3 regions of the Bradyrhizobium sp. MOS001 genome follow, and region 1 is predicted to be linked to each of the others. Evidence: riboswitches for the same ligand, from Rfam matches in the RefSeq annotation. Region 1 holds a riboswitch; each other region holds the start of a gene.
The links. Region 1 has a riboswitch for cobalamin ahead of CT676_RS28470 (DUF1636 domain-containing protein). Riboswitches for the same ligand answer to the same signal wherever they lie in the genome.
Positions count from the first base shown of each region.

Region 2: linked by a shared signal. The riboswitch ahead of CT676_RS15150 (TonB-dependent receptor) and the one ahead of CT676_RS28470 (DUF1636 domain-containing protein) in region 1 are both predicted to bind cobalamin.
Region 3: linked by a shared signal. The riboswitch ahead of CT676_RS02680 (ribonucleoside-diphosphate reductase subunit alpha) and the one ahead of CT676_RS28470 (DUF1636 domain-containing protein) in region 1 are both predicted to bind cobalamin.

Region 1 is NZ_SPVJ01000029.1:65,088-71,650, reverse strand. Features, by position in the region: gene cobD (threonine-phosphate decarboxylase CobD) at 1-700, shown strand, start outside; gene CT676_RS28480 (cobyric acid synthase) at 689-2,137, opposite strand; gene cobO (cob(I)yrinic acid a,c-diamide adenosyltransferase) at 2,161-2,796, opposite strand; cobalamin riboswitch at 2,837-3,059, shown strand; gene CT676_RS28470 (DUF1636 domain-containing protein) at 3,155-3,529, shown strand; gene cobW (cobalamin biosynthesis protein CobW) at 3,526-4,575, shown strand; gene cobN (cobaltochelatase subunit CobN) at 4,575-6,563, shown strand, end outside.
Region 2 is NZ_SPVJ01000009.1:45,244-51,806, reverse strand. Features, by position in the region: gene CT676_RS15160 (Cj0069 family protein) at 1-864, opposite strand, end outside; gene CT676_RS15155 (GFA family protein) at 1,025-1,432, opposite strand; gene CT676_RS15150 (TonB-dependent receptor) at 1,571-3,919, opposite strand; cobalamin riboswitch at 4,119-4,327, opposite strand; gene CT676_RS15145 (hypothetical protein) at 4,559-4,924, shown strand; gene CT676_RS15140 (FixH family protein) at 5,027-5,419, shown strand; gene CT676_RS15135 (efflux RND transporter periplasmic adaptor subunit) at 5,504-6,563, shown strand, end outside.
Region 3 is NZ_SPVJ01000001.1:554,963-561,525, reverse strand. Features, by position in the region: gene CT676_RS45105 (TonB-dependent receptor plug domain-containing protein) at 1-445, shown strand, start outside; gene CT676_RS45100 (TonB-dependent receptor) at 442-1,482, shown strand; gene CT676_RS02690 (hypothetical protein) at 1,500-2,510, shown strand; gene CT676_RS02685 (hypothetical protein) at 2,572-3,150, shown strand; cobalamin riboswitch at 3,264-3,482, shown strand; partial or broken gene CT676_RS02680 (ribonucleoside-diphosphate reductase subunit alpha) at 3,604-6,507, shown strand; gene CT676_RS02675 (ribonucleotide-diphosphate reductase subunit beta) at 6,518-6,563, shown strand, end outside.

The DNA of each region.
Region 1 (6,563 bases):
CGGCCGCGCGCGCATCCTCGGGCCGACTTACAACGAATATTCCGGGGTCTTGTCGGCTGCAGGCTGGGATGTCCAGGAGGTCGGCGAGCTCGACGCGCTGGCGGGCACAGATCTCGCCGTCGTCGTCAATCCCAACAATCCCGATGGCCGGCGTTTTGCGCCAGAGGATTTGCTGGCGCTGCTGCCGCGCGTCGGCCGTCTCGTCATCGACGGGAGTTTTGCCGATGCCGCCCCGCAGCTGTCGCTCGCATCCGAGGCGGATCGGCCTGGACTGCTGGTCCTGCGCTCCTTCGGCAAGTTCTATGGTCTTGCCGGCCTGCGGCTTGGGTTTGCGCTCGGCCATGCGGCCGACATCGCCAAGCTCGCGGCGATGTCGGGGCCATGGCCGGTGTCGGGAGCTGCGATCGCGATCGGCTGCCGCGCCTTGCGCGACGACGCCTGGGCCGAGGCCACGTCCGCGCGGCTCGCACGCGACTGTGCCCGCCTCGACGACATCGTGCAGTCGCAAGGCTGGCGGCTCGTCGGTGGTGCGCCGCTGTTTCGTCTCTACGAGACGCCTGATGCGCTTGCTGCGCAGGAGAAACTGGCGCGTAGCCAAATCTGGTCGCGCGTATTCGCGAAAGAGCCGGCATGGCTGCGCCTCGGGCTTCCCGGCAGCGAAGCCGAATGGACGCGCCTTGCCGAGGCGCTAGCGCGCTAGCGCGAGCAGGCCGCCGACGTCGAGATGCTGTTCGATGTGATCGGCGAGGGCGTCGAGCGCGCTCTCGACCCTGCTGTGATAAGGCTCGTCGCCTGCCGGAATGTCGAGCTTTGCGAGATACGCCTTGCGGAAATCATCCGACGTGAACAGGCCGTGCAGATAGCTGCCTTGCACGCGGCCATCGCGTGAGATCGCGCCTTCGGGCTCGCCGTTCAGTTTCGCAAACGGGCGCGCGCGATCCGGTCCGTCGGTGTGGCCGATGTGGATTTCGTAGGCGTCGATAGGCTGGTCCGTGGCGGCATGGACAGCCGCGACGCGCGTCAGCGTCTTCTGCGGGCTCATCATTGTCGCGACGTCCAGAAGTCCGAGGCCCGGCGTGTCGCCGGCGGGACCTTCGATGCCGTCAGGGTCGGCGACGCTGCGTCCGAGCATCTGATAACCGCCGCAGAGGCCAAGCACATGGCCGCCGCGGCGGTGATGCGCCAGGAGATCGATGTCCCAGCCCTGCGCGCGCAGGAAGGCGAGATCGCCGCGGGTGGACTTCGAGCCGGGGATGATGACGAGGCGGACGTCGCCGGGGATGGCTTCGCCCGGCCGCACCATCACGAGATCGACGCCAGGCTCGAGCTTCAACGGATCGAGATCATCGAAATTGGCGATCCGCGACAGCGCGAGGCAGGCGATCTTGCACTGGCCCGGCTTGCGCGCGTCGCTCAGCCCCAGCGCATCCTCGGCTGGCAGCTCGCCGGCGCGCGCGAACCAGGGCAGCACGCCAAGGCCGCGCCACGCGGTCTTCTGCTCGATCAGCTTGTAGCCGTCGTCGAACAGCGAGGGGTCGCCGCGGAACTTGTTGATGACGAAACCCTCGATCATCGCGGCATCGTCGGGGTTGATCACCGTCTTGATGCCGACGAGCTGGGCGATGACGCCGCCGCGGTCGATGTCGCCGACCAGCACGACCGGCACGTCGGCCTTGCGTGCAAAGCCCATATTGGCGATGTCGGCCTTGCGCAGGTTGACCTCGGCCGGGCTGCCGGCGCCTTCGACCAGCACCAGATCGGCGCGCGCTTTCAGCCGCTCGAAGCTTTCCAGCACCGCGCCCATCAGCGACGGTTTCATCGCCGCATATTCACGCGCCCGCGCGGTCGCGATGCGCTTTCCCTGGACGATGATTTGTGCGCCGACATCGGTCTCCGGCTTCAGCAGCACCGGGTTCATGTCGGTGTGCGGCTCGACGCCGGCGGCCAGCGCCTGCAGCGCCTGGGCGCGACCGATCTCGCCGCCGTCGACGGTGACGGCCGCGTTGTTCGACATGTTCTGCGGCTTGAAGGGCAGCACGCGCAGGCCGCGCCGCGTGAAGGCGCGCGCGAGGCCGGCGACGATGAGCGACTTGCCCACGTCCGAGCCGGCCCCCTGGATCATCAATGCGCGCGCCATGGTGTTTTCAGAATCTGGCGTCGTCAGAACTCGACGCCGGCTTGCGCCTTGATGCCGGAGCGGAAGGGGTGCTTGACCAGCGTCATCTCGGTGACGAGATCGGCGATCTCGATCAGCTCGTCCTTGGCGTTGCGCCCGGTGAGCACGACATGCGTCATCGGCGGTTTGTGCGTTTTCAGAAAGTCGACGACCTCGGCGATGTCGAGATAGTCGTAGCGCAGCGCGATGTTGATCTCGTCGAGCACGACCATGCGCAGATTGGAATCTGAGATCAGCTCCTTGGCCTTCGCCCAGCCGGCCTGTGCTGCGGCGATGTCGCGGGCGCGGTCCTGCGTCTCCCAGGTGAACCCTTGGCCCATCGCATGGAACTGGCAGAGCTCGCCGAAATGGCCGGTGAGCAGGCGCCGTTCGCCGGTGTCCCAGGCGCCCTTGATGAACTGCACGACCGCGCAGGGGAAGCCATGGGCGACACAGCGGACGATCATGCCGAAGGCGGAGGTGGACTTGCCCTTGCCGGCGCCGGTGTGGACGATGATGAGGCCCTTTTCGCCGCTCTTGGTCGCCATGATCTTGTCGCGGGCGACCTTGATTTTCGCCATTTTCGCGGCGTGGCGGGCGTCGGTTTCCTCGGCCGTTTGGGTATCCGGTTCAGGCGTCATCTGACAGGGTCCTTCGGCTTGACAAGAGGCGGCCGGGGGCAAATGGTGGCCCGGCGTTGGTTCCTGTCCTATGACAGGCGAAGAGGGAATGCGATAGGGTCCGAATCGACAAGATTCGGCTCCAAACTGCAGCCGCCCCCGCGACCGTGACCGGAGAGATGCCCGAAGCCACTGATCCCCCAGGGGATCGGGAAGGCGGGGATCGAAGGGCCAAAAGCCCTGCTCCGCAAGCCGGGAGACCTGCCAGCGCGGACGAGTTTTGGACCGGCGGACGGGGTGTTCCGCGACGGGGAAACGGACCTTCGGGGGAATGGTCCGTGTGCCTCTTCGCCTCCCGCTGTTTATCCTGGAAGAGGCGATGACCGTCACACTTCACGTCTGTATTACCTGCCGTGCCGGCCAGACGCTCGACGAGGGTGAGACGACGCCCGGCAAGCGCCTGCATGGTGCGATCCTCGACGCCGGCGTGCCCGAGGGCGTCAATGTGGTTCCCGTCGAATGCCTGTCGGCATGCAGCCAGGGTTGCTCGGTTGCGCTCAGCGCGCCCGGCCGCTGGTCCTATGTCTATGGCCGTCTGTCAGAGGCCCATGCGAGCGACGTGGTCGCGGGTGCTGCGGCCTATGCCGCCGCGCCCGACGGCCTCGTGCCCTGGCGCAGCCGTCCCGAAATCTTCCGCAAGCAGTCGCTTGCCCGCATTCCCCCCATTGCCGTGTTGCCGGAGGCCGCCGAATGAACTCGCTCGCAAAAGTCCCTGTGACGGTGGTCACGGGTTTTCTCGGCTCCGGCAAGACCACGCTGATCCAGCATCTGCTCGCAAACCCTGACGGCAAGAAGCTCGCCGTGCTGGTCAACGAGTTCGGCAGCGAGGGTGTCGACGGCGAGATCCTGAAATCCTGCGCCGATGCGAATTGCCCGGAGGAGAACATCGTCGAGCTCGCCAATGGCTGCATCTGCTGCACCGTTGCGGACGATTTCATTCCGACCATGGAAAAGCTCTTGGCGCGGCCGGTGCGGCCCGATCACATCCTGATCGAGACCTCGGGCCTGGCGCTGCCGAAGCCGCTGCTGAAGGCGTTCGACTGGCCGGAGATCCGCTCGCGGATCACGGTCGACGGCGTGATCGCGCTGGCCGATGCCGAGGCTGTTGCCGCCGGCCGTTTTGCGCCGGACCCGGCTGCCGTGGAAGCGCAGCGCGCAGCGGATGGAAATCTCGATCACGAGACGCCGCTGTCGGAAGTGTTCGAGGACCAGATCGCCTGCGCCGACATCGTGCTGCTGACCAAGGCCGATCTTGCGGGGGCCGCAGGGATCGAAGCCGCCAAGGCCGCCATTACCGCCGAGATGCCGCGCCGCGTGCCGATGCTATCCGTCACCGATGGCGCGATCGATGCGCGTGTCATCCTCGGCCTTGGCGCCGCCGCAGAGAACGATCTCGCCGCGCGCCCCTCGCATCACGACGGCGAGGAGGATCACGAGCACGACGATTTCGCCTCCGTTGTGATCGATCTTCCTGAAATCAGCGACATCGACGCACTGGTCGCGTCGGTGCAGCGTCTTTCGCGCGAGCAGAACGTGCTGCGCGTCAAGGGCTATATCGCGGTCGCGGGCAAGCCGATGCGCCTGTTGCTGCAAGCGGTCGGCGAGCGCGTGCGCCACCAGTTCGACAAGCCCTGGGGCGCAGCTCTCAGGCAGTCGAAGCTTGTCGTGATCGGCGAGCACGGCGATATCGACGAGGCCGCGATCAAGGTCGGACTTGGGCTTTCAGGATCTGGTATCTGATGCACGTCGTCTTCCGCGAGAGCCGCGGTCTCGAGGAGACCGCGACGCCAAGGGACATCGGCCAGGACCCGGCCGATCTCGTGGTGCTCTCGTACTCGGATTCCGACCTTGCCGCGTTCGCGGCCGGCTGGCGGCGCGGCCGTAACAGCCTGCCGTCGCTGCGGCTCGCCAATCTCGCGGAGCTGCGTCATCCGTTGTCGGTCGACACCTATATCGAGCGCACGCTGTCGCAGGCGCGCGGCATCCTGGTGCGCCTGATCGGCGGTGAGTCCTATTGGCCGTACGGGCTCGCGGCCCTGCAGCAGCTTGCGAAGAACCGCAACATCGTGCTGGCCGTGCTGCCGGCCGACGGCCGCGACGACACGCGGCTCGATGCCTACTCGACCCTGCCGGTTTCGACGCTGCGCCGGCTCAAGGTGCTCTGCGACACCGGCGGTCCTGTTGCAGCCCAGGCCGCGATCGCGCAGCTCGCGTTGGCCTCGGGCCTTTACGCAGGCCCGGTCGTCGGCGAGATGAACCTGCCTGAGATGGGCTTTTACGATCCCGCGCGTGGCGTCATTGCTGCGCCGATGGCAGGCGAGGGAAAGCCGCTCGCGTTCGTGACCTTCTATCGTTCCTATCTCACCGCCGCGGATACCGGGCCGGTCGACGCCCTGATCGCGGCGCTGCGCGAGCGCGGCTTTGACGCGTACGGCGCGTTCGTCACCTCGCTGAAGGCTCCGGGCGTTGCGGACTGGCTGCGGACCTATTTCGCGACGAATCCTCCGGCCGCGATCGTCAACGCGACGGCGTTCTCGGCGATGGGCGACGACGGCACGACACCGTTCGATGCTGCATCATGTCCCGTCTTCCAGGTCGCGCTCTCATCGGCACGGCGCGAAGACTGGGCGGAGTCGCTGCGCGGCCTGTCGCCCGGCGATCTCGCGATGCATGTGGTGCTGCCGGAGGTCGACGGCCGCCTGTTCGCGGGCGTGGTGAGTTTCAAATCGGCGGCGGAGCGCGATCCCGATCTGCAATTTTCGCATCTGGCGCACCGCCCTGACGAGGAGCGCGTGAACGCCGTCGCCGCGCGCGTTGCGGCCTGGCGGCGCCTCGCGGAGACGCCAGCCGCCGAGAAACGGGTGGCGCTCGTGCTCTCGAACTACCCGGGCCGTCCGCATCAGATCGCGCATGCGGTTGGTCTCGATGCGCTGGCGTCGGTCGAGGCATTGCTGTCTGACCTGACCGAGTCCGGCATCGATGTTGCGCCGGTTCAGGCGCTCGGCGAGACGCTGCTCAAGCAGAACTTGACCTGGAGCGTCGCCGACTACCGCGCGGCGCTCTCGCGCTTGCCGCAAGCCTTGCAGGATGATCTCGCGCAGGCCTGGGGCGCGCCGGAGGATGACCCGAGCTGTCGCGACGGTGCATTTCAGTTCGCGGCCATCGCAAGTGGCCAATCGATCATCGCGGTTCAGCCCGAGCGCGGCGATGCGACCACGCGCGATGCCGACTATCACGATCTCGCCCGCACGCCACGCCACGCCTATGTCGCGTTCTATCTCTGGCTCCGGCAGCAGGGTTTTGACGCCGTCGTGCACATGGGCGCGCATGGCACGCTGGAATGGCTGCCCGGAAGATCCGTGGCGCTGTCCTCACATTGCTGGCCGGAAGCCCTGATCGGCGATCTGCCGGTCATCTATCCCTTCATCGTCAACGATCCCGGCGAGGCCGCGCAGGCCAAGCGGCGCTTGGGTGCCGTCACCATCGGCCATCTGCCGCCGCCGCTGGAACAATCCGCGGTGCCGGACGGCCTGCGCCGGCTCGAACGTTTGCTGGACGAATATTCGACCGCCGATGGTCTCGACCCCGCCCGACGTCAGCGTCTGATCGCCGCGATTCGCGACGAAGCGCGTGCGGCAGGGCTCGAAGACGATCTCGGTCTCGATGCATCGGCTGCACCGGCGGAAGCGATCCCGCGGATCGATCGCTTCGTCTGCGATCTCAAGGAG
Region 2 (6,563 bases), on a different contig from region 1:
CAGCTGCGGCGTCCATTCGTCCTCCATCGCTCTTCGGAGCGCCTGGAATTGCGAAGCAGCGGGTCCGTGCATGATCCGTGGGCCCGGCTGAGCCTCGGGTGCGTCGGGGCCTTCCGGCGGCGGCGGGATCAGGGCCTTGATCAATTGATGCCCGAAGCCCGCGACCTTGGCGCCGCTCATGTAGCAGCGGATCATGCCGTCGGGTAGGCGGGGTTGGAACGCCTGGTCGATGATGCAGCCGCCCCATCCGAAATACGGTTCGCAGCGGGCGAGCAAGGCATCGAGCGGAATGTCCTCGGGTAGACTGCCGCGTTGGGCATGCAGCACGCGAACCATGGCGTCCACGTTGGGCAGGGCCTCCACCTTCCACACCCCCTGGCCACCATTGCCGCGATTTTGCTTGAGCACGCGCGGACCATTCGCCTGAAGGCGCGAAGGAAATTCGGCGCGGAAGCTTGCGGCGGTGTCATAGCGGTGCGTGTCGGCTCCCCAGCCGAGGTGACGCGTTCGGTAGAGCACGTCCTTGACGCCCATCTTCAGGATCACGTCGGGATGGGCGCTTACCCACGGCCCTTGCGCCGCAACGTCGCGAAGCAGCGGGTCGAGGGCCTCGCGCGTCTTGCCTTGATGGATCGGATCGACCCAGACGAGCACGCCATCGACGGCGAGCAGTTGATCGCGCGCGGCGTCGGCGAAAATCTCGTCGTAGATCACCGGCCGGGCTTCGATGCCGACCGCGGCGAGTGCTTCGAAAACGCGAACGAAGCGGCTGTTTTGCGCCGTCGCGTCCCGGCGCGCGGCTGCATCGCCGCGGGAGAGGATGGCAACGGTATGGCGGAGAGGAGGGTGGCGTTCGGTATCCATGCGCAAGCTCCACGAATGGCGTGCTGCGCAGAGCTTGGACCGAGGTCTCACGGGGAGTCTGCTTCGTCCCCACGCCGATGAATGTACGTGAAATCGTCCGGTCGTTGCAAGATGGTGCTTGTGCGGTTCCATCTAGACGGCGAACGCTTCGCGCGCGCCGCTACGGTGGCGGAGGATAGCGGTCGAATGTCGGCAGTTCGTGCGCGCGCTCCATCCATCGAAGGCGCTCTGCGACCTGGATGTGCATCGTCGCCGGTACGGCATCGGGATCGTCGTAGGTCGCGCTCTGGACGTCGATGACCCCGGGCAACATGTCGGCATTGACATAAAACAGGCCGGTTCCGCAGTCGCCGCAAAAGTGCCGCCGGGCATTTTCCGAGGAGTGATACACCTTGGGCTCGCCCTTGGTCACCTTGACGGCATCGTCCGCGTACATCGTCCAGCCGACGACGGGAGCGCCCGCGTGAAGCCTGCAATCGCGGCAGTGACACAGCGCGTGCACGATCGCTTCGCCCTCGACCTGATAGCGGATCGCGCCGCAGTGACAACCGCCGGTGATGGTGCTCATGCGTTCCTCCCGATGGAAGACAGGTCTCGTTGATCGATAGCTCTCGAGACCTGCGGCTTCAACGGCGCAATCGATTTGCGATTGCGTCCTACTGTCGCGTGACAACTCCTGCCACGGCGCGGGCGAGGTGATCCGCGACTACCACTTGAACGAAGCCGCGATCTCGTAGCTGCGCGGCGCGCCCAGGATGATCTGGTCGGTGTAACCCGGATCGCCCCAGGCCGCGTAGAGCTTGTTGGTCAGGTTCCTCACGCGAAAGCTGATCCGGGTCTGGTCGACGCCCGGGAAATAGGCTTTTGGAATATCGACGAACGCGTATGCGTCGAAGATCGTGTAGGCGTCCATCGTGACCAGATTGTCCTGGAAGTTGAAGCGGTCGCCGACGTGACGGACGAGGCCGCCGATCTCGACCGGCAGCTTCGTGTCGAAGCGATAGGAGGCGCCGGCGTTGGCGATGAAGTTGGGAACGTTGGGCGGCGTCTTGCCCGAATAGGACTGGAAGTCGCCATTGCCGTCGACATAGGTGAAGTCGATGAAGCGCGACTGCACGAAGGCGACGTTGCCCCATAGTTTCAGGCCCGCGACCGGATTGACCGCGGCGGCGATCTCGACGCCCTTGGAGGCCATCTTGCCGGCGACGTTGAAGAGGATGCCGCTTTCGGGGACGTAGACGTTCTTGCGCTCGATGTCGAAGGCCGAGAACGTGGCCTCCGCGCGCCTGTCGGCCGACAGCAGCTTCACGCCGGTCTCGTAGGTCCGCGACGTCGTGAGCAGCAGCGGCGTCGTGGGCCTGAGGATGAAGATGTTCGCCACCGTCGGGTCGGCTGCCGTCGCGTACTGGCTGTAAAGCATCACGCCGGGCGCGATGTCCCAGGTGTAGCCGATGCGTCCGGTGACCGGATTGAACGTCTTCGAGAAAGGATAGTTGGCTTTCAGGAGGCCATTCTCGTCGAAGCGGGTCCGCGACAGCTCGATATTCTCAAAACGGATGCCGCCGATCAGCGCAAAGGTCGAGGTCAGCTTGAGCCGGTCCTCGAACGACAGCGAGGCGGTGTCGAGATGGGTGTAGATCTTCTCGTCGCTGCGCGGGCCGTAGAGGCCGCGGTCCGGATTGAGGAGGTCGACGTAGTCATTGAAGAACAGCGTGTCCTGCGAGACGTTGAACTGGTTGCTGCTCGCCGCCACGGTGGCGACGAAGCGATTGTCCATTCCGCCGAGATTGGAATTGACGGTGAGGTCGGTGATGTTGCCGTAGAGCCGCTGCGCGTGATCGAGCGCCAGGCGCTCGCGGTAGATGCTCTGCGCGCCTGCGAAATTGCCTACGGTCTGGTCAAACGACGAGATCTCGTTGTTGAACCAGTGCCGGTGGGCGTCATAGCCATAGACCAGGCTCTTCAGCGAGATGTTGTTGGTGATGTCCCATTGAAAGCCGCTGCGCAGCCAGAGCTCGTTGGCGCCGCTGTGATTGTCGAGCACGTTGTAGTTCGTGGTCAGCGTGCGCGCGTCGATGGTGACCGGGACCGGCGTGCCGCCGCCGAGGTAATAGTTGCTCCAGAGGCCGGAGACGACGCCATACGTCGGCACGATGCCCGGCGCGTTCGCCGGCACCAGCGGCGTCCCCCAGTAGAAGCGGTCGTTGTCCTGCCTGTATTCGGTCGCGCCCCAGATCCTCAGGTTCTCGTTGACGCGATAGTTCAGCTGGCCCGAGACGTTGCTGAGCTTCGAATAGGTGTCGTCGATAAAGCCCTTGTTGTTGAAATGGCTGATGTCGAAGCGGTAGTCGAGGCCGTTGATCAGCGTGCTGCCGCCCGATCCGTAACCGGCGCGATAGCCGTTGAAGGAATCGTAGGAAGTGAAGGCGTCGTTGACGATTGGTCCGGTGTGCGGCGCCTTGTTCACGTAGTTGATGGCGCCGCCGGTCGCACCGAGGCCCGCCACCAGCGAGTCCGGTCCCTTGATGATCTCGACCTGCTGGAGACCAGCCACGTCCATGGGACGGCCGGTCATGGTCGACGGCCCGATCGGGATTCCGTTGTAGAGCGTGGAGATCTGGTCGCCGGAAAAGCCACGCATCGAGAAGATGGCGGGCGCGCCGGGCGCATCGCCGCCGGTGACGCCGACTGCAGCCTTGGCGACGTCGGTCGTGGTCCGGATGCCCAGGTTCTGCATCGTCTGTTGACCGATGACCTCGACGGTCGCCGGCATCTCGCGCGCCGTGATGCCGAGCCGGGAGCCGACGTCGGTGACGGCTGCCGTATTGAGCGGCGTCTGTACCGGCCCGCTCGGAGCTTGCGCGGCCGGAACGGCGACAGCAGGGGCGCCACGATTGCGTCCCGCGGCGCGCCGGGCCGCGCGCTGCTTCTGAGTGCCGGGGCTGACGGCAGGAGCCTGTCGCGGCGCAGGCGGCGACACGATCACCGGGCCGACCTCCCGGGAGCGGTTGTCCTGCGCCGCGCTTTGCGCGAGCGCCGCGGACGACAAGGACACCGACGAGAGCAGAGTAATCAGGAAAGCACGCGATAACGCTGGCCTTGCGCCAGCACGGAAATGAAGATTTTGCACGACAACGCTCTGCGGCGACGCAAACAAACCGTCACCGCGGTTGCCTTAGTCATCCACCTTCGCCCCAGGCGGCGGATGCACCGGCTACTTGTCCGACATCAGGGCACCCCGCCCAATGCGTTCGCGCGTGACCATGGCTGGTAGCAGGTTTCCTGGCTCGCGGGTCATCGCCTTCGACCACCTTCCCAGAGGCCCAAGCGGGGCTCCAGTGGTTCGTTTGGTCGTCGGCTATCCGCCTACAGTTGCGGGGGCAGCCGCGGAATTGCCCACTGAGGTGGACGCACCGCATTCCCTTGAAGAGTCCTTGCGGACACTACCGATCACGAAACTGGCATCAGGGGATGAGCGCGTCAACATCCGCGCGGGCTGCTGGACGGGCCGGTCGGTCGATGGTGGCCTTGTGTTGCTGTTTTGCACGATAGTCCGAAGGACCGCGTCGAAACGTCCAACCCGGCCTCCGGACGAGCCTGGGTAACGAACGCTTGACCACGATCAATAACTGCCTTTGGTGTCCGAGTATGCTACTGAGGCCGAGTTCCGGCCCGACAAGGTAAGTCGATATTGATGCAGTTCGTCCGTACCATCCTGGCAGTCGCCATCGCCATATCCTTGGCGATGCTGCCGGTTGGCGCGTCCGCGGCGAACCTCGCAATGTCGTCGGATGGCATGCAGACGGCCATGCACATGAGCGGCGACGCCGACATGTCGATGGACGATTGTTGTCCCGACATGAAGGGAACGGGCTCCCATAGCGGCGGCTACAAGTGCGGGATGGGCTTCTGCTGCGTCGGTGGGATCATCGCGCTCGGTGATGTCAGGCCCGTGGCGTTCGAACGTCTCGCCGTCATGGCCAGCACGATGGCTATTCCCCCGGATCAGGTCGTTTCCTTCCGCGGCGGCAGTCCTCCTTTCCGACCTCCTCGAATCTGATCTCGCAAAGCCCGAGACGCGAGCGGCGTGCCTGCTCGCGACGACGACTGACGTGCGCGCTTCACGCGCCACGGCGAAAGATCAATTCATGAGGACAGGACAATGCTTTCCAAAATCAGCACCGCGGCTCTCGCCGCCACCCTTTCGCTTGCCGCTTCCGCCGCGATGGCGGGCGCGGGCGACTACGCCTTCGAGCCCGTCACTCCGCAGATGAAGAAGGGCGAAGACGTCACGCTCGCCGTTCGCCTGACGAACAAGCAGACCGGCAAGCCGATACCGGACGCAGTCATCTTCAAAAGCCGCCTCGACATGGCCCCGGACGGGATGGCCGAGATGGAATCGGCGGTCGCGCCGCTGCCGTCCAGGGAGCCGGGTGTGTACGCCTTCAAGACGGACCTGCCGATGGCTGGACGCTACCAGATGACGCTGTCCGTGAAGGTGCAGGGCGAACCGGAGACCGTCACCGGCAAGGTGATCGTCACGGCGGTCAAGTGAGCGTTCGGGCGCTGCCCGGCGGCGCCCGACATTCCCCTTTTTCCTTCACACGGACGCGCGCTCCCGGGCGCGCGGATACACCATATGAAAACGCTGCGTCTCCTGACGGCTCTTGCGCTGGGCGGTGGCCTGGTCCTGGCCGGCTACTACTGGCATTCGAACGGTGCGGGCTGGCTCGCTGAGGCCGACATATCATCGGCTGCGGCTGGCGCGGAGCGAACGCCGCTTTACTACCGCGATCCAAGCGGTGCGCCGCTCTGGTCTGCGGGTCAGAAGAAGGACGACCGCGGGCGGGACTATGTGCCGGTCTACGACGACGATGGAGCGGCCGTCGCGCCGGCGCTACCGAAGGCGCAAGCGGCTTCGCCGCGAAAAATCCTCTACTACCGCAATCCGATGGGGCTGCCCGACACGTCGCCCGTCCCAAAGAAGGATCCGATGGGGATGGACTATGTCGCCGTTTACGAAGGCGACGACACCGACGACGGCACGGTGAAGCTGTCGCCCGGCAAGATCCAGCGCGCGGGCGTGAAGTCCGAGCCCGTCGCGCGGCGCCCGATCCGGGTCTCGGTGAAGGCGCCCGGCACGATCCAGCTCGATGAACGCCGCGTGTCGGTGATCGCGATGCGCGCCGAGAGCTTCGTGCAGAAGGTCGCCGACGTGACGACCGGCACGCGCGTGAAGGCCGGCCAGCCGCTGATGGAAATCTACAGTTCGGCGGTGGCGTCCGCGGCGGCGGAATATCTCGCGACGATCACCTCCAGGACGGTCGGCGGTGTCGAGATGTACGGCCGCGGCTCGCGGCAGCGGCTGGTCAATCTCGACGTTCCCGAGTCCGTCATCGCGGAGATGGACAAGACGCACACCGCGCCCGTGGCCATACGCTGGTCTGCGTCGCGCGACGGGGTCGTGCTCGAACGCAACGCGATCGAAGGCATGCGGGCCAATCCCGGCGACGTCCTGTTCCGGATCGCGGACACCTCGGTGGTCTGGGCGCTGGTCGACGTGGCCGAGCGCGATCTCGGCAACATCGCGGTGGGGCAGTCAGTCGCGGTGCGCGCGCGCAGTTTCCCCGGCCGAACCTTCACCGGGACAATCGCCGTCGTCTATCCGCAGGTGAACCGCGACACGCGAACCGTTCGCA
Region 3 (6,563 bases), on a different contig from region 1:
GGGTGGCGTGATCTCCATCGTGACGAAGAAGGGCGACGGTCCCGCCCGCGCCACCGGCTCGGTCGAGGGAGGCTCGTTCGGAACGTTCAATCAAACTGCAGGTCTGAGCGGTTCACAGGACCACTTCAACTATGCCTTCAACGTCGCGCATTTCCACGCGAACGACGTGCCGGTGACGCCGGTCGAATTGCTGCCGCCGGGGCAGAAGGCGATCGGCAACAACTACGACAACATGACTTATTCGACGAAGCTTGGCGCCGAACTGAGCGAAAACCTGACGCTCAATGGCGTGGCGCGGTACACCGACGCTACCCTGCGCTTTACCGGAGACACCTTCGATCCCGTCACATCCGCGAGCTTCCCGCGGCCGCGCAAAGCACGCAGACGGTGCACCAGCTCTTCACGCGCGGGGAGGCGGTCTGGTCCGCTCTCGACGACCGGATGAAAAGCTATTTCGGCGTCAACTACACCAATCACTGGAACTACAACATCTCGCCCGGCGACGTGATGGCCACGATTACGACCGGCGACCGCGTCAAGTATGATTGGCACACCACGACCCAGCTCGCGCCCAACAACAATGTCATCATTGGTGCGGAGCATGAGACCGAAACACTGCAAACGGCGACGGTCTCGGCGCAAAACGTCAACAAGGCCGGGTATATGGAGCTGCAGTCCCAGTTCCGGGATCGAGTCTTCTTCACGGCCAACGTCCGGCAGGACGACAACGAGCGGTTTGGAGAGCATCCGACCTTTCGTCTGGCGTCTGCCGTGATCGTGCCGGTCACGGATACGAAGTTCAAGGGAAGCTACGGCACGGGGTTCAAGGCGCCCACGCTCAACCAGCTTTACGTGAGCTTTCCCGCGTTCTTCTTCTTTGCAAATCCCAACCTCAGGCCCGAGGAAAGCGTCGGATATGACGCCGGCTTCGAGCAACCCTTGTTTGGCGATCGCGTTCGCTTCGGCTCGACCTACTTCCGCAACAACATCACGGACCTGATCCAGAGCACGTTCGATCCCGTGACGTTCGCGAGCACCAACACCAATATCGGCAAGGCGATCACGGAGGGCACGGAGAGCTTCGTCGCGGCTGCGATCACGGACCGGCTTCGCGTTCGTGCCGACTACACTTTTACCCGCGCGGTGGATGCGACGGCGGGACTGGAGCTGCTGAGGCGTCCGAAGGAGAAGTGGAGCGCAAATGTCATCTGGAATCCGATCGATCCGCTGACACTTTCCGCAACCGTGTTGCACGTCGGGAGTTTCGTCGATGGTAACCGCGACTTCAGCATTCTGCGTCTGCTGGCTCCAGCCTACACTGTCGTCAACGTCGCAGCCGAATATCTGGTCACCGACCAGGTGAAGGTGTTCGGCCGGGTCGATAATCTCGCCAATGTGCACTATCAAAATCCGACCGGCTTTCTGCAGCCGGGACTGGGCGTCTATGGCGGCATTCGCCTGGCGAATTACGACGTCAGATAGCGAGAGAGAGAAGCCTCATGACGACGGCCGATCCGCTCATGGACCTGATCGCAAGCCAGCTTGCCGACGCTGAGGCCGGCTGGAGCGTCGGCACGTTCGGTGCCATTGCCGAGTTCACACGCGAGCCCGGTGAGGCCTTCGATATGGAGCAGTCTCGCAACGGGATCAGCGCCGTGACGCAGAAGGGTGGGATACGCGTTGTCTCCCACCCGGATCTGCGCCTGATCGCATCGGAATCGCCGACCACGGAGAGCTGGAGCCACCGCATCGCGCTGTGTCTTCCGCATGAAGCCAGCGCCATGAGTGGTCGTACCGTGCTGACCGAGCTCGGTCCGGATATCGAGGCGCTCCTGACGAGGGATCGCAGCGGCATCCTGTTCGACCTTGGCCTCGGAACGTTGCAGGTCGACGCCTGCATCCGTGTCAGCGATGCCGATGCCGTCGCCGCGCTCAGGAGCCGCACGGGCCAATCCGTGTTCGCGCCCGAAAGCGACGCCATGCGGATCATTCTGGCCGCCAATCCGCACCGCGTCTTCATCAGCCGCATCGGGCGCGCCGAGGTATTCCAGCCGATCCCGCCGCCGGGCGGGCAAAGCCCTGACGGCCCGCACACCCACGTCTCGCCAAAGCTGCTTGCGCATCGCCGCACCCATGCCGCCACCGAGCCGCTGCCTGAGGGGTGGATCCCCTGCGCGCATCTCTATCCGGCCCATCCGCTCCGCGATCAGCTCGGCCGCAAGCGCGCTTTTCGGCCGGATCATCACGCAGCCTTCCAGGCGCTGCTCGAACTCTATGGGCTGCCGGAGCTGACGGCGTGCAAGAGGGCCGTGGTCGAGGCGGTCGCGAAGGGGCGGGGATCTGAGACGGCGACGCTTCCGCCCGATCGCACGGCGCGCGCCACCGTTCGCGTGGCCTTGCGCCAATTGGCGGCCAAGGAGCCGCACACCGTGACACTCGCCGCCTGGCTTGCCGCCTACGACCGGCGCGATCCAGCCGAGACTGAAGATCCCATGGAGGCTCTTCACTGAGTCAGACGTGATGCCGCGTTCCAGCAAAATTGTGCTACAAATCCCACAAGGAGATCGTTCCATGACTGTCACCATCCTGCCGCCCCACGCCGACCGTTTCCGCCTTCATCCGGTCGCGTCGCGCATCGCGCCGATGTTCTGCTTTGCACTGCTGACGGTGTCATGCGCGCTCGCGAGCTTCGCGCTTGCCTGCGCGACGCCGTTTGCGGCGTTCGCCGTCGTCGCCGCCGCGATGCTGCCGATGCGTCCGGCGCTGCTCGTCGTCACCGGCGCCTGGCTCGTGAACCAGACCATCGGCTTTGGCGTGCTGCACTATCCCATCGATGGCAGCACCATCGCCTGGGGCTTTGTCATCGGTGCTGCCGCGTTGCTGTCGACGGCAGCGGCATCGACCGTTCTCCGCCTGCTGCCGCAGGGCCGCACGCCGCTGATGCTGGCCATCGCGCTCGTCGCCGCCTACGCCGCCTATGAGCTCGCGCTGCTTGCCGCGACGCCGTTCCTTGGCGGAGAGGGCGCGTTCACTGCGGCCATCGTGACGCGCATCGGGCTGACCAGCGCCGTCTGGCTCGCCGGCCTCGTCGCCGCCTGCGAGATCGTCCGCCTGGTCGATCCGTTCGGGCGCGCGATGCGGAACGCGTAATGCTGGATGTGCGTCATCCCAAGGGTTGCGCGAGCCAGGCGGGAACTCCCGCATTCCACAGGGAACACCGCTTCCGGCCCGCAACGAATCGTTGACACCCGGCTGCATATGTCACCACATGTGGGCGTCACGGTTCCGCTGGATCGCAAGATTTAGTGGCTAAGAGGGAAGCCGGTGAACCGCGCGAGAGCGCGGAATTCCGGCGCTGCCCCCGCAACTGTCAGCAGCGAGCTGCTTCCGAACAATCGTCACTGGTGCCTTTCGCGCCGGGAAGACGGGAAGTGGGCGACGACCTGCGAGCCAGGAGACCTGCCGCGACGATCTGAACGTCCACGGGCGGGGTGTCCGGCGGTCGCTTGCACGCACCGCCCGGCAACTCTGCCGCCGGCGTTTCTGCAGCGTCCTTCCTTACAGCCCCGTTCAAACACAACGCGCGCATCACGGGGCCCTTTGATGTCACTCAACCTGCACGACGCGGACACCGCTTCCGCACCCATCGTTCATTTGCGTCCACAATCGCTTGCGCCTGCTTCGAGCGAGCCGGCCATGCAGATCATCCGTCGCAACGGCAAGGTCTCGCCGTTCGATTCCGCGAAGATCGCGGTCGCCATGACCAAGGCGTTTCTTGCGGTCGAAGGCACCAGTGCGGTCGCCTCGCGCCGCGTCCATGAGAGCGTGGAGCAGCTGACGGCCGAAGTCGTCGCTGCGTTGATGCGGCGGGCAGGCGAGGGACGCACCTTCCATATCGAGGATGTGCAGGACCAGGTCGAGCTCGCCTTGATGCGGAGCGAGCACCACAAGGTCGCACGCGCCTATGTGCTGTACCGCGAGGAGCGGTCGCGCCAGCGCGCCGAGGAGGCGGCCGCGGAAGCGACGCCCGCTGTCGCGCCGGCACTTCATGTCACGCTCGCCGACGGTTCGCGCGTTGGTCTCGACACCAAGCGGCTTGCGCTGATTATCGGCGAAGCCTGCGCCGGTCTCGACGGCGTCTCCGCGGCACCCGTGCTCACCGAGACCACCCGCAATCTCTACGACGGCATCAGCCAGGACGAACTGGCGCTGGCCTCGATCATGGCCGCACGCACGCTGGTCGAGCAGGAGCCGAATTATGCTTATGTCAGTGCGCGCCTGCTGCTGGACAAGCTCCGCGGCGAGGTGCTGTCCTATGTCCATGCCGGGCCGACCTTCGCCTCGCAGGCCGATATGGCTGTGCGCTATGCCGAATATTACCCGGCCTACGTGAAGACCGGCATCGTTGCCGAACTGCTCGATCCTGAACTGGCCCGCTTCGACCTCGGCCGGATCGCGGCTGCACTCAAGCCCGAGCGCGACCTGAACTTCCAGTTCCTCGGCCTCCAGACGCTGTACGACCGCTACTTCCTGCACGTCCGCGGCAAGCGGATCGAACTGCCGCAAGCTTTCTTCATGCGCGTCGCGATGGGTCTTGCGGTGCGCGAGATCGACCGAGAGGCCAGGGCGATCGAGTTCTACGATCTGCTGTCATCGTTCGACTTCATGGCCTCGACGCCGACGCTGTTCAATTCGGGTACGCTGCGTCCGCAATTGTCGTCCTGTTTTCTCACGACAGTCTCGGACGACCTCGACGGCATCTTCAAGTCGATCAAGGACAACGCACTGCTGGCAAAATATTCCGGCGGCCTCGGCAACGACTGGACGCCGGTCCGTGGGCTCGGCGCCCACATCAAGGGCACCAACGGCGAGAGCCAGGGCATCATCCCGTTCCTGAAGGTTGCCAACGACACCGCGATTGCCGTCAACCAGGGCGGCAAGCGCAAGGGCGCGGTCTGCGCCTATCTGGAGACCTGACACGTCGACATCGAGGAATTCCTCGACCTGCGCAAGAACACCGGCGACGACCGCCGTCGTACCCACGACATGAACACCGCCAATTGGGTGCCGGACCTGTTCATGCAGCGCGTCGATGCCGATGGCGAATGGACGCTGTTTTCGCCCGACGAGACGCCCGATTTGCACGATCTATACGGCGGGGCGTTCAAGACGGCTTACGAGGCCTATGAGGCCAAGGCGAAAGCCGGCGGCATGCGCGTCTTCAAGACCGTGCGCGCGAGCGACCTCTGGCGTCGCATGCTGACCATGCTGTTCGAGACCGGTCATCCCTGGATCACCTTCAAGGACCCCTGCAACCTGCGTTCGCCGCAGCGGCACGTTGGCGTGATCCACTCGTCGAACCTCTGCACCGAGATCACGCTGAACACCTCCGCCGACGAGGTCGCGGTCTGCAATCTCGGCTCCATCAACATGCTCAACCATGTCGGGCCTGATGGTGTCGACCAGGCCAAGCTGAAGCGGACGGTGACCACCGCCGTCCGGATGCTCGACAACGTCATCGACATCAATTTCTACACCATCCCGGAGGCGCGTCGCTCCAACATGCGTCATCGTCCCGTCGGGCTCGGCCTCATGGGCTTTCAGGAAGCGCTTCAGGTCCAGCGCATTCCGACCGCGTCCGACGCGGCAGTGGCGTTTGCCGACACCAGCATGGAGGCAATCTCGTTCCACGCGATCGAAGCGTCGTCCGATCTCGCCGCGGAGCGCGGACGCTATCCGAGCTTCGAGGGCTCGCTGTGGTCGAAGGGCGTCTTGCCGCTCGACTCCATCCAGCTTCTCGCCGACGCGCGCGGTGGTCTCGACGTCGATCGCTCCGCAACACTCGACTGGGATCGCCTCCGCGAGAAGGTCACGTCCAGCGGCATGCGCAACTCGAACGTCATGGCGATCGCGCCGACGGCGACGATCTCCAACATCTGCGGCGTCTCGCAGTCGATCGAGCCGAACTATCAGAACCTGTTCGTGAAATCGAACATGTCCGGCGACTTCACGGTCGTGAACGAGTTCCTGGTGCGCGACCTCAAGGCGAGGGGGCTTTGGGACGAGGTGATGGTCTCCGACCTCAAATATTTCGACGGCAGCGTCGGCCAGATCGACCGCGTTCCTGACGATCTGAAGGCGCTCTACGCCACCGCCTTCGAGATCGACAGCGCCTGGCTGATCGAGGCGGCCGCGCGCCGGCAGAAATGGATCGACCAGTCGCAGTCGCTCAACCTCTACATCGCCAATCCCTCCGGCAAGAAGCTCGACGCGCTCTACTGGCTGGCCTGGCGGCGCGGCTTGAAGACGACGTACTATTTGCGCTCGCGCAGCGCCACGCATGTCGAGAAATCGACGTTGAAGGGCACCGACGGAAAGCTCAATGCGGTGTCCGCGTCTGTGGCGGTGTCGCACGCGCCGATCGTGATCCCGACCGCAGCGGCACCGGACCTCGACGGCATCAAGGCCTGCCGGATCGACGATCCCGAATGCGAAGCGTGCCAGTGAGGAGATGACGATGCTCGACTGGTCCGATACCGAAACCACAGCAGCCGCTCCGGCCG